DNA from 3 places in the Arthrobacter sp. KBS0702 genome. Region 1 is predicted to be linked to each of the others. Evidence: riboswitches for the same ligand, from Rfam matches in the RefSeq annotation. Region 1 holds a riboswitch; each other region holds the start of a gene.
The links. Region 1 has a riboswitch for thiamine pyrophosphate ahead of thiC (phosphomethylpyrimidine synthase ThiC). Riboswitches for the same ligand answer to the same signal wherever they lie in the genome.

Region 1 (4,392 bases):
CAGGAATTCGTCACTCTTCTCCCGCATTCCGGCCGCCATCTGGGCCAACGCTGCCTGCGAATCCGCCGAACCGTATTCGTCCCGGATATCCTGGCTGATCCGCATGGAGCAGAACTTCGGCCCGCACATCGAGCAGAAATGGGCTGTCTTGGCGGGCTCCGCCGGCAGGGTCTCGTCGTGGAATGCCTCGGCGGTCACCGGGTCCAGGGAAAGCGCGAACTGGTCCCGCCAACGGAATTCAAACCGGGCCTTGGACAGGGCATCGTCACGTTCGTGCGCCCCGGGGTGACCCTTGGCGAGGTCGGCGGCATGCGCGGCGATCTTGTAGGTGATCACGCCGGTCTTCACGTCGTCCTTGTTCGGCAGCCCCAGATGCTCCTTCGGCGTGACGTAGCAGAGCATGGCGGTCCCGTAACGGGCGATCTCGGTGGCGCCAATGGCCGAGGTGATGTGGTCATAGCCCGGTGCGATGTCCGTGACCAGCGGCCCCAAGGTGTAGAAGGGCGCGCCCTTGCAGAGTTCCTGCTGGCGCTCCACGTTTTCCCGGACGAGGTGGAACGGCACATGACCCGGGCCTTCCACCATGACCTGGACATCGAAGTCCCAGGCCCGCTGCGTGAGCTCCGCCAAGGTGTCCAGTTCGGCAAACTGCGCGGCGTCGTTGGCGTCCGCCGTCGACCCCGGCCGCAGACCGTCGCCGAGAGAGAAGGCGACGTCGTAGCGGGCGAAAATTTCGCACAGCTCGTCGAAATGCGTGTAGAGAAAGTTCTCCTGATGGTGCGCAAGGCACCACCCGGCCATGATGGAACCGCCCCGGGACACGATGCCGGTGACCCGGTTGGCGGTCAGCGGGACGTACCGCAGCAGCACCCCGGCGTGGATAGTCATGTAGTCGACGCCCTGCTCACACTGTTCGATCACCGTGTCACGGAAGATCTCCCAGGTCAGGGCGTTTGCTTCGCCGTTGACCTTTTCCAGTGCCTGGTAAATCGGGACCGTGCCGATGGGTACGGGGGAATTGCGGATGATCCATTCGCGGGTCGTGTGGATGTCGTCCCCGGTCGAAAGGTCCATCACCGTGTCCGCACCCCACTGCGTCGCCCATTGGAGCTTGTCGACTTCTTCAGCGATGGAGCTGGTCACCGCGGAGTTGCCGATGTTCGCATTGATCTTGACCAGGAACGCCTTCCCGATGATCATCGGCTCGGACTCCGGGTGGTTGATGCTGCTCGGGATGATGGCCCGGCCCGCGGCCACTTCGCGGCGGACAAGCTCGGCGTCGCAGTTCTCTCGCAGCGCGACGAAGCGCATCTCGGGTGTCACGATGCCCTGTCTGGCGTAATGCATCTGGGTCACCGTCCGTCCTTCAACGGCCCGGCGCGGCTCCGGAGGTGCGCCCTGCCATTCCGCCGAGGCGGCACCCCGTCGAACCGCGGACTTCCCGTCGTCGAGCAGGGTCCGTTCCCGGCCGCTGTACGGTTCCGTGTCCCCGCGCCCGTTGATCCAGTCCCGGCGGAAGGGGGCCAGGCCCACCACCGGGTCGCTTCCCGGGCCGGCGGTGCGGTACACCCGGAACGGAGGATTCGCGACGCCGCCCGGGGAAGGCTCCAGGGCAATTTCGGTTATGGGGACGCGGATCCCGCTGTCTTCGACGTAGGCCAGGGCATGCGACTTCAGGGACTGCGTCACGGCCATTGCTGCGGCGTTCTGGCCGTTCTGGGCAGGGCTGTGCTGGGGATTTGATGTGCTCAAAGAAATACTCACTTCCTTCGCCGGCATTACCCGGACAGGTTCAACGGTCGCAGGCTGCGTCAGCCCGATCTCAGCCCCTGCAAGGGCACCCGTGTGGTCGTAGACGAAGCTACCACAGCCCGCCGGGACGCCGTCGAGGGATGCAGCAAGCCCCCGTGCTAGCGTGGCAGCGTGATTCAGAGCAGGGCCGTGCCCCGCATCAAGGCGGCGACGCCGGACGACCTCCGGAGCCTGCCGGCGCTCGAGGCGGCGGCCGATCGGCTGCTCCAGACGGCGCTCGGGTGCCAGCCGCTTCCCGCCGCCGAATCGCCGACGCCGGTTGGACTGGTTCTCTACCTCGTTGCCGGAACCCCTCCCGTGGGGTTCGCCCGTATCGATGAAGTCGACGGCCAGGCCCATCTGGAGCAGCTCTCGGTTCATCCGGATTTCGCTGGGCGGGGGCTAGGGCGATCCCTGATGGAGGCAGCCCTCGACGCGGCCCGCTGCCGGGGCTATGAATCCATGACTCTGTGCACGTTTGCCGACGTTCCGTTCAATGCGCCGTTTTACGCGAGCTGCGGTTTCCACGTGGTCCCCGAACCTTCAGGGGACCTGGCGGCCCTGCGTGCCCACGAGGCGCAATTGGGGCTGGATGCCCTGGGTCGGCGGACTGCCATGCGGATTAGGCTATAAGCCGTGAGCGGCATCATCGAGTTCAGCGGCCCAGTACTCACCGCGGCGGACCAGGAGCGGCACGGGCTGTGGGCCGTGGACGGCAGGCTTACCTTCGAGCCTCCCGCGGCTGCGCCGCACCGTGTGCTGAAGGGGTGGGTCATCCCCGGCCTCGTCGACGCCCACTGCCACATCGGGCTGGGCCCCGGCGGCGATGTCACGGAGGACGTTGCGGAGCAGCAGGCGCTGACCGACCGGGACGCGGGTACCCTGCTGGTCCGCGACGCCGGCGCCGTGCACGACACCCGTTGGCTGCAGCAGCGCAGGGAACTGCCGCGCCTCGTCCGCTCAGGCCGGCACATCGCGAGGACGCGCCGCTACCTGCGCGGCTTCGCCGTCGAAGTAGAACCCGAGGGCCTCGTGGAGGCTGTCCGCAAGCAGGCCCGGGCCGGGGACGGCTGGGTCAAGCTGGTGGGGGACTGGATCGACCGCGACGCCGGCGACCTCGCTGCGAGCTTCCCTGCCCGGGTCGTCAAGGACGCGGTCCGGGCCGCCCACGACGAAGGCGCCCGGGTTACGGCGCATTGCTTCGCGGAGGACACCCTGGACGACATGCTCGACGCCGGCATCGACTGCATCGAACACGGGACCGGGCTGCTTCCCCGGCACCTGCCCCGCTTCGTCGAGCAGGGCGTCCCGATTGTTCCCACGCTGATCAATATCGCCACCTTCCCGGACATCGCCGCCCAGGCCGAGGCAAAGTTCCCCCGCTACGCGGCCCACATGCTCGGGCTCTGGGAACGCCGCGCCGAGCGGATCCTCGAAGCGTACGAGGCCGGCGTGGCCATCTATGCGGGAACAGACGCCGGCAGCGTCATCAAGCACGGACGCATCGCGGATGAGGTGGAGGCGCTGCATGCCGCCGGACTCCCCGCCGGTGCCGCCCTCGACGCCGCAACCTGGGCCGCGCGGGACTGGCTCGGGGCCGACGCCATCGCGGAGGGTGCCAGTGCTGACGTGCTGCTTTGCCCCGAGGATCCCCGCAGGAACCTCGCCACCCTGCAAACGCCCATGGGCATCGTGCTGCGCGGCGAACTGATCCGCCACGCGGGTATCCCGCTTTAGGAATAAATTGAAGCTTCAAGTAATTTAAGTCTATGTAAAGGTCTCCGAAAGTCGGCGGCCACAGAACCACCGGAGCGTTTCGATGACCGCAGAAGCCAGCACCCAGGATCTCCTTCCTGCCGAACTCACCATGGGCACCGTGATGCTCAAGGTCGGCGACATGAAGCTCATGACGGACTACTACCAGCGCGCTCTCGGCCTCGACGTCGTTGCCGAGCAGGACGGGGGACTCTACCTCGGGCGCAAGGCAAAGCCTCTGGTCCACCTCGCCCCGGCCCCCGGGCTAAACCTGCCCTCCCGCGGGGAGGCCGGCCTCTTCCACACCGCCCTGCTGTTCGAGGACCAGCCCGCCCTGGCCGCCACCGTCGCCTCTGCCGCGCAGTACGAGCCGCAGTACTTCACCGGCAGCGCCGACCACCTTGTCAGCGAGGCCTTCTACTTCAACGACCCCGAGGGCAACGGCATCGAGCTCTACTGGGACCGGCCCCGCGAGGCCTGGGCCTGGGAGGGCAGGAACGTTGTCATGGATAGCCTTGCCCTGCCGCCGCAGCGCTACCTGCAGCAGCACCTCACCGAAGCGTCGCTTGCCGGGCAGCGGGAGGCGGACGCCGGCGTCGGGCACGTCCACCTGCAGGTCGGCGACGTGCAGTCCGCCCATGACTTCTACGTCGGCACGCTCGGCTTCGAGAAGACCGCAGGCTGGCATGGCCAGGCACTCTTCGTCTCCGCCGGCGGCTACCACCACCACATGGCCATGAACGTCTGGAACAGCCGCGGCGCCGGACCGCGCCGCGACACGCTGGGGCTCGGCGAGGTGCTGATCGAAGTGCCCTCCGGCGACGACGTCGCAGCCCTGGCAGACCG
Region 2 (4,392 bases), 1.2 Mb from region 1:
GACTGATCCGGATCATGGGCACCCCGGCCGAATTGACCGCCCTGAAACAGGAGGTGGGCGCATGATGCCCCTGGTCCTGGCCGTCACCGCCGTCGTGCTGTCGCTCGCCGCGGGCGGCGCGATCATCCGCATCGCGCGCGGGCCCTCGCTGCTGGACCGTGTGCTCGCAGCCGACGTGCTGCTCGCCATCTTGGGCGCGGCGCTGTGCATTGACATGGCAGTCAACCGGCACCTGAACAACCTGATGCTCCTGGTGTCCATCTCCATCATCGGCTTTGTGGGCTCGGTGACGGTGGCCCGTTTTGTGGCAGACCGGAGGAAGCAGCCCAATGAATCCTGAGACGTTCTCCGCCGACGCCGTGATCGATACCGTCTCGGCTGTGTTCATGGTGCTGGGGGCGCTGATGTCCCTCGGCGCGGCCATAGGCCTGCTGCGCTTCCCCGACCTGATGAGCCGGATGCACGCCGCGACCAAACCTCAGGTCCTGGGGTTGTTCCTGCTGCTCTGCGCCGTGGGGCTGCAACTGCGCACCTGGTGGGTGTGGCCGGTGCTGGTGGTGGCGTGGATTTTCCAACTGCTCACCGTGCCGGTCTCGGCCCACATGGTGGGCCGGGCCGGCTACCGCACCAAACACCTCCACCCCGAACTGCTCAGCGCAGACGAGCTGGAGGCCGTGGTGCAGCAGGCGGCCGGCAAAAGCGGATTTACCGACGACGACGTCGAGTGACGGATTGCCCTGGGCGGTTTGCCCCGTGCGAGGCGGCTTAGACGATGTCCTGGGTTTTGGCGAAGCGGGTGATCGCGCGCTGCGTGCCGCGGTTGGCGAGGACCTGGATGATGGCGCTGACCGAGGCCGAAATCAGGGCGAAGGTCAGGGCCTGGCGCAGCGTGGTGGGGACGTCGTCGTCGTGGCCCTTGGGCGGCTTATTGCCGGTGGTCTTTTCCCAGACGGTGTCGACCACCTTGGTGCCGACGAAACCGGCGACGAGGCTGATGCCGGTGCCAAGCAGTTTGATGAAGATGTTCATACGTCGTACTCCTTGCGGGAGGGAACAGGGCTTCCCCTAGCCTAGCGTCCCTGCCGTGGTGTCCGAACGGTTGAGGATTTCGGTCAGGGCCTCGACCACCAGCTGGTGGTCGGCCTTCTGCGGCAGCCCCGAAACCGTGACCGTGCCGACAGCCCCCGTCCCGCGCAGGTAGATCGGAAAGGAGCCGCCGTGGGCGGCAAATTCCTGCTGGTCGAACCAGGCGTTGTCCTCGATCCTCCGCCCGGCGGCCCTGGCCCGGAGGCCCACCAGCAGCGACGGGACTTCGTACCGGGAGGCCGTGCGCTGCTTCGCCCTGATCCAGCGCTCGTTGTCCGGCGTGGCGCCTTCGAGCGCCGCGTGGAAAAGTACCTGCTCACCCTTGGTGATGTCGATGGCGATGGGGTGGTTGCGTCGCCGGCCGAGTTCCACCAGCAGGAACCCGAGCTCCAGGGCGTCGTCCTTGCTGAAGGAGCGGAACTGCAGTTCGTCGATTTCCGTCAGGATCCGGCCGATGAGCGCGGCCAGGGACCCGGGCGGCTGCGGTTCCGCGGAGTCCGGGTCGTAGTCGGGGGAAGGAACGGGGGCCTCGCTCATGGGATTCAGCTTCCGTTAGGTGGGTGCCGCTGCGCAACCCCAGCTGCGAGTCACTTGGGCTCCGGCGGGTGTAAACTGGCCCAGCCCACAAGGGTGATTTTAATACGACAGGGGAGCGCCGCCGTCGGCATCACTGGAGCAATCCGGTGAACCGTAAGTGGGCGCTGAGAGTGCGGACAGCCGCAGACCCTCGAACCTGATCCGGTTAGTACCGGCGCAAGGGAGTCGAGTTCTCGGGGTGCCCGGCATCCGTGGCGAAAGCCGCGTGCAGCCGGAACGCCCTCCCCTCCTGTACCTCAGGAGGACGATATGACTGATATTTCTGCAAAGCAAACACTGGCCGCCGGCAAATACAGCTGGCGCGTGGTCGACATTGTGCTGGCCGCGTTGATCGCTGTTGCCGGCGGCGTGATTTTCTGGGCCTGGGACCAGGGCGCCAACCTCGTGACGGCCCCGCTGACCGCGGTCTACCCGCCGCTGACCGGGCTCTACGCCGGAGGCTGGATGCTCCCGGCAATCCTGGGCATGCTCGTCGTCCGCAAACCGGGCGCTGCGCTGTTCTGCGAAGCGGTGGCCGCCACCGGCGAGCTGATCATGGGCTCGCAGTACGGCACCACAGTGTTGATCTCCGGAATCCTGCAGGGTCTCGGCGCCGAACTCATCTTCGCCGCCTTCCTCTACAAGAAGTTCAACCTGCCGGTGTCCCTGCTGGCCGGCGCCGGCGCGGGCCTGTTCTGCGGCCTGAACGACTCCTTCCTGCCCTGGGGCTGGAACATCGCCTACGAACCCGGTGACAAGCTCGCCTACATCGTCTTCTGCGCCATCTCCGGAGCCGTGATTGCCGGCGGACTGTCCTGGCTGGCCACCCGCGGGCTCGCCAAGACCGGCGTGCTGGCCTCGTTCGCGTCCCGCAAGGCGGCATCGGAACCCGTCTTCTCCTGATGCCCGCAGACTACGCCGTCCACCCGGCCGCGGTCACCGCCCGCGGCTGGGGCTGGCGGCACGCCGGCCGGCGCCGACCCGCCGTCAGCGGACTGGACCTGGACATCAGCCCGGGCGAGCGTGTCCTGCTGCTGGGCCCCTCCGGGGCCGGCAAGTCCACGCTGCTGCACGCTCTGGCCGGGGTGCTGGGGGACAGCACCGCCGACACCTCCGCCGCCGGCCCTTCCGGGGCTGGCTCCCCCGACGCCGAGGACTCCGACGAGACCGGCAGCCTGCTGATCGACGGGGCCCCGCCGAGGGCACGGCGCGGCCGGGCGGGGCTCATGCAGCAGGACCCGGAAACCCAGGTGGTGCTCTCGCGCCTGGGCGACGACGTCGCCTTCGGGGCCGAGAACCTCGCCGTTCCGCCGGCGGAGATTTGGCGGCGGGTGGCGGAAGCGCTTGACGACGTCGGGCTGGGGCGGCTGCCGCTGGACCATCCGACGTCGGCGCTCTCCGGCGGGCAGAAGCAGCGGCTGGCGCTCGCCGGCATCCTTGCGATGCGGCCGGGCCTGCTGCTGCTGGACGAACCCACCGCAAACCTCGACCCGGCCGGCGTCCTGGAGGTCCGCGACGCCGTGGGGCGCTGCCTGGACAAGACCGGGGCCACGCTGGTGGTGGTGGAGCACCGCGTCGCCGTCTGGAAAGACCTCGTGGACCGGATCGTCGTGCTGCAGCCGGGGTCCGCCGGGGACTCCGCCGTGCTCCTGGACGGCCCGCCGGACCAGGTCCTGGAGCAGGCGCGGGACATGCTCATCGCCGCCGGCGTCTGGGTGCCCGGCCATGTGCCGGCCGCGCGGGCGCGCACCGCGGACACCGGCGCGGGCGGAGTTGCCGCGGCGGGTCAAGGGCCCGCCCAGCTGCTGCTGGCCGCCGAGGGGCTGGCCGTCTCCCGCCAACGCCCGCGCCGCACCGGCCTGCTGGCGGGCTTCCGGACTGTCCCGCCGGTACCGGTGCAGTCCGGGATTACGGCCCAGGTCAGGGCCGGGCAGGCGCTGACCATCACCGGCCCCAACGGCTGCGGAAAGTCAACCTTCGCCCTGACCCTGGCCGGGCTGCTGGCGCCGGTTGCGGGGGCCGTGTCCGCCACCACCGAGCTGAGCGCCGGCGCCGGCATCGATCCGTACAAGTGGAAGGCCCAGCAGTTGATCGCCAGGATCGGCACGGTGTTCCAGGAACCCGAGCACCAGTTCGTCACCGGTCGGGTGCTGGACGAACTGATGTTCGGCCCCCGCCATCTGGGCCGGGGCGAAGAGCGGGTGGACGAACTGCTGGAGCGCCTGCGGCTGCGCGACCTCGTGGACGCCAATCCCTACACACTCTCCGGCGGCGAAAAACGGCGGCTCTCGGTGGCCACCGTGCTCGCCGCCCACCCGCAGGTGCTGGTGTTGGACGAACCCACCTTCGGCCAGGACGCCAACACCTGGGCTGAGCTGGCTTCCTTCCTCTCCGAGCTGCTCGACGCCGGCACCGCCGTCGTCTCGGTGACCCATGACGCGGAATTCAGCCAGGTCCTCGGCGGCACCGAGCTCACCCTCGGCGCCCCGCAACCCGGGCTGCCCGGTCTGCCCGGCCGGACGACGCCGGGGGTGGCGGCGCCGTGAGGGACACCCTGACACTGCGTGGCAACAAAGCCCTGCTGACCCGCGCCAACCCGCTGGCCAAGTTCTCCGGCGTCCTGTTCATCACCGTGGCGCTGGCGCTGTCCATCGACTGGGTCTCCGCGTCGGTGGCGCTCGCGTTCGAACTCCTGCTGCTCCCGCTCGCCGGCCTGACCCTGGCCCTGCT
Region 3 (4,392 bases), 370 kb from region 1:
CCGTTCACCGTTCCACCCCGTCGGCCAGGCGGCTGCGGACGGATTCGCGGCGACGCCGGTCTTCCTTCGTGACCAGCCAGTAGGAGATCCCCACCAGGGCTGCGGTGACCGGTATCCACGCCATCTGATACCAGTAGAAGAAGGGGATACCGCCCAACCGCGGTTCGTCGTACGAATACGCCGGCACATACAGGGGAACCACGATGGCTATAAGCAAAAGGATTCCGGAAATCACATAGGGACCCGGTCTGGCCGGTCCGCGCGTGGGCACTTCAGGACTGGACATGCACGCCTCCTCGTCGAGGCGGGCCCCCGGAGCGGGAAGGCTTCCCGGGACGTGCCGGCGGCCTGCAGACCTTGTTTCCGCGGTCTTATGCATCAGGATAGACACTGGAGTAATTCTTTGACAGTGCTCGATTACCCTGCATTGTCAGTCCCAGTGCTGTTTTCCGGATCGGCACAGGTATTCCCTACAGGAACTCGGCCCGGCCCTCCATGGCGGACGAGGCGAGGGCATGCTCTCGGCGCGGAATCCGGCCCGCCTTCCGGGCAAGCCTGCCCGCGATGACGGCGTGTTTGAACGCCTCCCCCATCAGCGCCGGGTCCTGGGCGCGGGTCACAGCCGTGGCGAGCAGCACGGCGTCGCAGCCCAGCTCCATCGCGAGCGCGGCATCGGAGGCTGTGCCGATGCCGGCGTCGAGGACCACCGGCACGGAAGCCCGGGAAACGATCAGTTCGATGTTGTGCGGGTTCAGGATGCCCAGTCCGGTGCCGATCGGGGCGCCCAGGGGCATGACGGCGGTCGCGCCTAGGTGTTCCAGCCGGAGGGCCAGTACGGGGTCATCGTTCGTGTAGGCGAAGACCTTGAAGCCGCGGGACACCAGCTGTTCGGTGGCCTCCACGAGTTCCACGGCGTCGGGCAGCAAGGTGTGCTCGTCGGCGATCACCTCGAGCTTCACCCAGTCCGTCTCAAGTGCTTCGCGGGCCAGTTCGGCCGTGAGGACGGCGTCCCGGGCGGTGAAGCAGCCGGCCGTGTTGGGCAGCACGCGGATATTCTGCTCCGCCAGCAGCTGGAACAGCGACCCGGTCTCCGCCGGCGAGTAGCGGCGCATGGCCACCGTGGTGAGTTCCGTGCCGGAGGCCACGAGCGCGGCACCGAGGCCGTGCAGGCTCGGCGCACCGCCGGTGCCCATAATGAGCCGCGAGCCCAGCTCCACCCCGTCCACCGTGAACGGGTCCATGCCGGTCTGCTGCAAAGGCTTCAGCGTTGTTTCTTCCATGGTGTTCATCCTCCCTGGACTGCCGTGACGAGTTCGACGTCGTCGCCCTCGGCGAGCGCCGTCGCGTGCCACTGGCTGCGCGGCACCACCTCGGCGTTGCGGGCGACGGCGACGCCGAGCTGCCGGCCGTCCGTGGCCTGCCCGTTGGCGGCCAGGCTCCGGCCGGTGACGACGCTGACCAGGGCGCTGACCGTGGCGCCGTCGGCGACGGCGTGCTGTTCCCCGTTGAGTTTGATGTTCATGCTGTTGTCCTGTCTTTCGGTGAAAAGTCCTGAGCCGCGGAATCCCGGGGGCCGGAAAAGCGGTCCGGGCGGAACCGGGCCCAGCGCGGGTCCGGCTGCCCGTCCAGCAGCGCCCGGCAGATCGCGGCGGCCGCCGGGGTCAGCAGGACACCGTGCCGGAAGAAGCCGGTGGCAATGATCAGTCCTTCGATGTCCTGCCCGCTTCCGGGGCGGGATGCGCGGCCCAGCAGCGGGGCGTTGTCCGGTGTTCCCGGCCGCGCCCGGGCGGTGGCCTCGAGCAGTTCCAGTTCGGCGACGGCGGGGAGCAGCTGCTGCGCGTCGCGCAGCAGCTGGTACACGCCACCGGCCGAGACGGCGCCAGGGTTCGAGGGTGCATCCTCGCGCTGGGTCGCCCCGATCACGACGGTGCCGTCCGCCCGCGGGACGATGTACACCGGAACCCCCCGGACCAGCCCCCGCACCGTGGAGCGCAAGAGCGGCCGGAGCCGTTCAGGCACCCGGAGCCGGAGGATGTCCCCGTAGACCGGCCGCAGCGGCAAGGCCAGTCCCTCGGGCAAACCCTGCAGGTCCGCCGCCCCGAGGCCGTTGGCCACAATGGTCTCCCCGGCCCGGAGCTCCCCGCCACCCTCGAGGACGACACCGGCGACGCGTCCGCCGTCCCAGAGCAGCCCGCCGGCGCGTCTGGCCACGGCCGTGAACCGGTCGTCCGCGGCCAGCAATGTACCGATCCTGGCCAGCAGCCGGCGCGGGTCAACCTGGTGGTCGGCGGGGATGCCGAAGGCGCAGGAGATGCCGGGGTTGAGCAAGGGCTCGCGGGTACGCGCCTCACGCACGGTCAACGGCTCCACGGCGAGCCCGCAGGCCTGCTGCACCTCCCGCAGGTCCGCGAGCGCCCGGCGGTCGGCCGCGTCCGCGCCGATTGCGAGGGTCGGCGTCGTGAGATACCCGGTGCCGCCCGCCTCCCCCGCGCCGCCGTCCAGGCCGGCGGCGAAGCCGGGCCACAGCCGTGCGGCTTCCAGCATGAGGGCCAGGAGCCCTTCTTCCTGGTAGTGCAGTTCGCTCACGGGCGCCAGCATGCCGGCGGCGGCCCAGCTGGCCCCGCTCCCGGGTGCGGGGTCGATCAGGGCCACCGAACGGCCCGAGCGGCGTGCCTCCCAGGCGATCCCGTGGCCGATCACCCCGCCGCCGATCACGGCGACGTCGTACCACTTCGCTGATGGGCCCGCCGGTGCGGCGGATGGTGAGACGGACAGGTCCATGGGCTTCCTTCCCTACGCCGGTACTAGCCGGATCAGGTCAAGCGGTCGGCTCTGACGCCCTCTCAGCCCTGCGGCCCGGTATCGGGCGGCGCGGGCTCCCGCGGTATTCGCCCAGTTTAGAGGAACTAGGCTTGGAACATGAGCCAAGATGTCCACACCACCGCCCGCCTGTACCTGTGCACCGATGCCCGGAAGGGCCGCGGCGACTTCGAGGATTTCGTCGACGCCGCCTTTGCCGGCGGGGTGGACATCATCCAGTTGCGGGACAAGTCGCTGGAGGCGGCCGAGGAGCTCGAACTGCTGGAGGTCCTGCACTCCGTGGCGCACCGGCACGGCCGGCTCTGGGCCGTGAACGACCGCGCCGACCTCGCCTCGCTGGCCGGGGCACCGGTCTTCCATATCGGCCAAAAAGACATTCCCTTCGCCGCGGCCCGGGAGTTCCTGGGCAAGGGCACCGTGATCGGGATGTCCACGCACACCCCGGAGCAGGTTGACGCCGCCATCGCCGCGGCCCCCGGCCGGAGCGGGCTGGACTACTTCTGTGTGGGGCCGGTCTGGGCCACCCCCACGAAGCCGGGCCGCGCCGCCGTCGGGCTGGACCTGGTGCGCTACGCCGCCGCGGCGATTGAACGGGCCGAGGCCGGGGACAGCGGCAGGGTCTCCGGGGTGGTGCCGTGGTTCGCGATCGGCGGCATCGACCTGTCCAACGTGGAGCAGGTGGTCGACGCCGGCGCCCACCGCATCGTGGTGGTCCGGGCGATTACCGAGGCCGACGATCCCGCCGGGGCAGCGCGGGCGCTGCTCGCCGCGCTCGACGCCGGGGCGGAAGCCAACGCCGGGGCCGCGTCCAACTAGCCCGCGAGCCCCAGCTGGGACATCCGGCGGGAGTGGGCGGCGGCGAGCTCGGCAGTCAGTTCGCGGACGAGCTCTCCGGCCCGTGCCTCGTCCACCCCGGCGAGGCCGCCGAGGAGCGCATGGTCCACGCTGACCCGCTGGGCCTGGGTGAGCGCCTCGCCCAGCAGCCGCCGCGCCCACAGGGCCAGCCGGGAAGCCAGCCGGGGATCATCGGCGAGCGCCGCCTTGAGCCGCTCGCCCAGCACTGCCGTCGCGCCCTCGGACGACTGGATCGTGCGGATCAGGCTTGCCGTGTCGGCGTCGACGTAGCCGGAAATGGACCGGTAGAAATCTGCCGAGACCGTGTCGATCACGTACGCCTTCATCAGCGATTCGTACCAGTCAGAAGGGCGGGTGCGCTCATGGAAATGGTCCACGGACGGCTGGAACGGCAGCATGGCTTCCTCCGCGTCGATGCCAAGCTCCGCCAGTTTCGCGCAGACCAGTTCGAAGTGCTGGAACTCGCTGACGGCAAGGCCGCCCAGCACCGCACGGTCGCGCAGCGTGGGCGAATACCGCGCGTCGGAGGAAAGCCGTTCGAAGGCCGAAAGTTCCCCGTAGGCCATCACGCCCAGCAGGTCCCGGAGAAAACGCGGGTCACGGACGGGGTCGGCCGGGGAAGTGCTCATGCTTCAAGACTAATAGCGGAAATCGGGCTAACCTGATTTTCGTGTCTCATCATCGCCTGACCCCGAGCGTGCGCCAGCAGCAGAACCA

Region 2: linked by a shared signal. The riboswitch ahead of FFF93_RS15670 (ECF transporter S component) and the one ahead of thiC (phosphomethylpyrimidine synthase ThiC) in region 1 are both predicted to bind thiamine pyrophosphate.
Region 3: linked by a shared signal. The riboswitch ahead of thiO (glycine oxidase ThiO) and the one ahead of thiC (phosphomethylpyrimidine synthase ThiC) in region 1 are both predicted to bind thiamine pyrophosphate.

The regions. Positions count from the first base shown of each region.
Region 1 is NZ_CP042172.1:2,205,519-2,209,910, reverse strand. It holds gene thiC (phosphomethylpyrimidine synthase ThiC) at 1-1,752, opposite strand, end outside; TPP riboswitch at 1,748-1,855, opposite strand; gene FFF93_RS10165 (GNAT family N-acetyltransferase) at 1,924-2,424, shown strand; gene FFF93_RS10160 (amidohydrolase family protein) at 2,428-3,528, shown strand; gene FFF93_RS10155 (VOC family protein) at 3,611-4,392, shown strand, end outside.
Region 2 is NZ_CP042172.1:3,388,803-3,393,194, reverse strand. It holds gene FFF93_RS15695 (Na+/H+ antiporter subunit E) at 1-65, shown strand, start outside; gene FFF93_RS15690 (monovalent cation/H+ antiporter complex subunit F) at 62-340, shown strand; gene mnhG (monovalent cation/H(+) antiporter subunit G) at 330-728, shown strand; gene FFF93_RS15680 (DUF4235 domain-containing protein) at 766-1,029, opposite strand; gene FFF93_RS15675 (heme-degrading domain-containing protein) at 1,066-1,623, opposite strand; TPP riboswitch at 1,723-1,864, shown strand; gene FFF93_RS15670 (ECF transporter S component) at 1,933-2,565, shown strand; gene FFF93_RS15665 (ABC transporter ATP-binding protein) at 2,565-4,208, shown strand; gene FFF93_RS15660 (energy-coupling factor transporter transmembrane protein EcfT) at 4,205-4,392, shown strand, end outside.
Region 3 is NZ_CP042172.1:2,572,604-2,576,995, forward strand. It holds gene mctP (monocarboxylate uptake permease MctP) at 1-8, opposite strand, end outside; gene FFF93_RS11775 (DUF3311 domain-containing protein) at 5-286, opposite strand; gene FFF93_RS11780 (thiazole synthase) at 471-1,280, opposite strand; gene thiS (sulfur carrier protein ThiS) at 1,286-1,522, opposite strand; gene thiO (glycine oxidase ThiO) at 1,519-2,781, opposite strand; TPP riboswitch at 2,773-2,893, opposite strand; gene thiE (thiamine phosphate synthase) at 2,920-3,636, shown strand; gene FFF93_RS11800 (ferritin-like fold-containing protein) at 3,633-4,304, opposite strand; gene FFF93_RS11805 (RNB domain-containing ribonuclease) at 4,346-4,392, shown strand, end outside.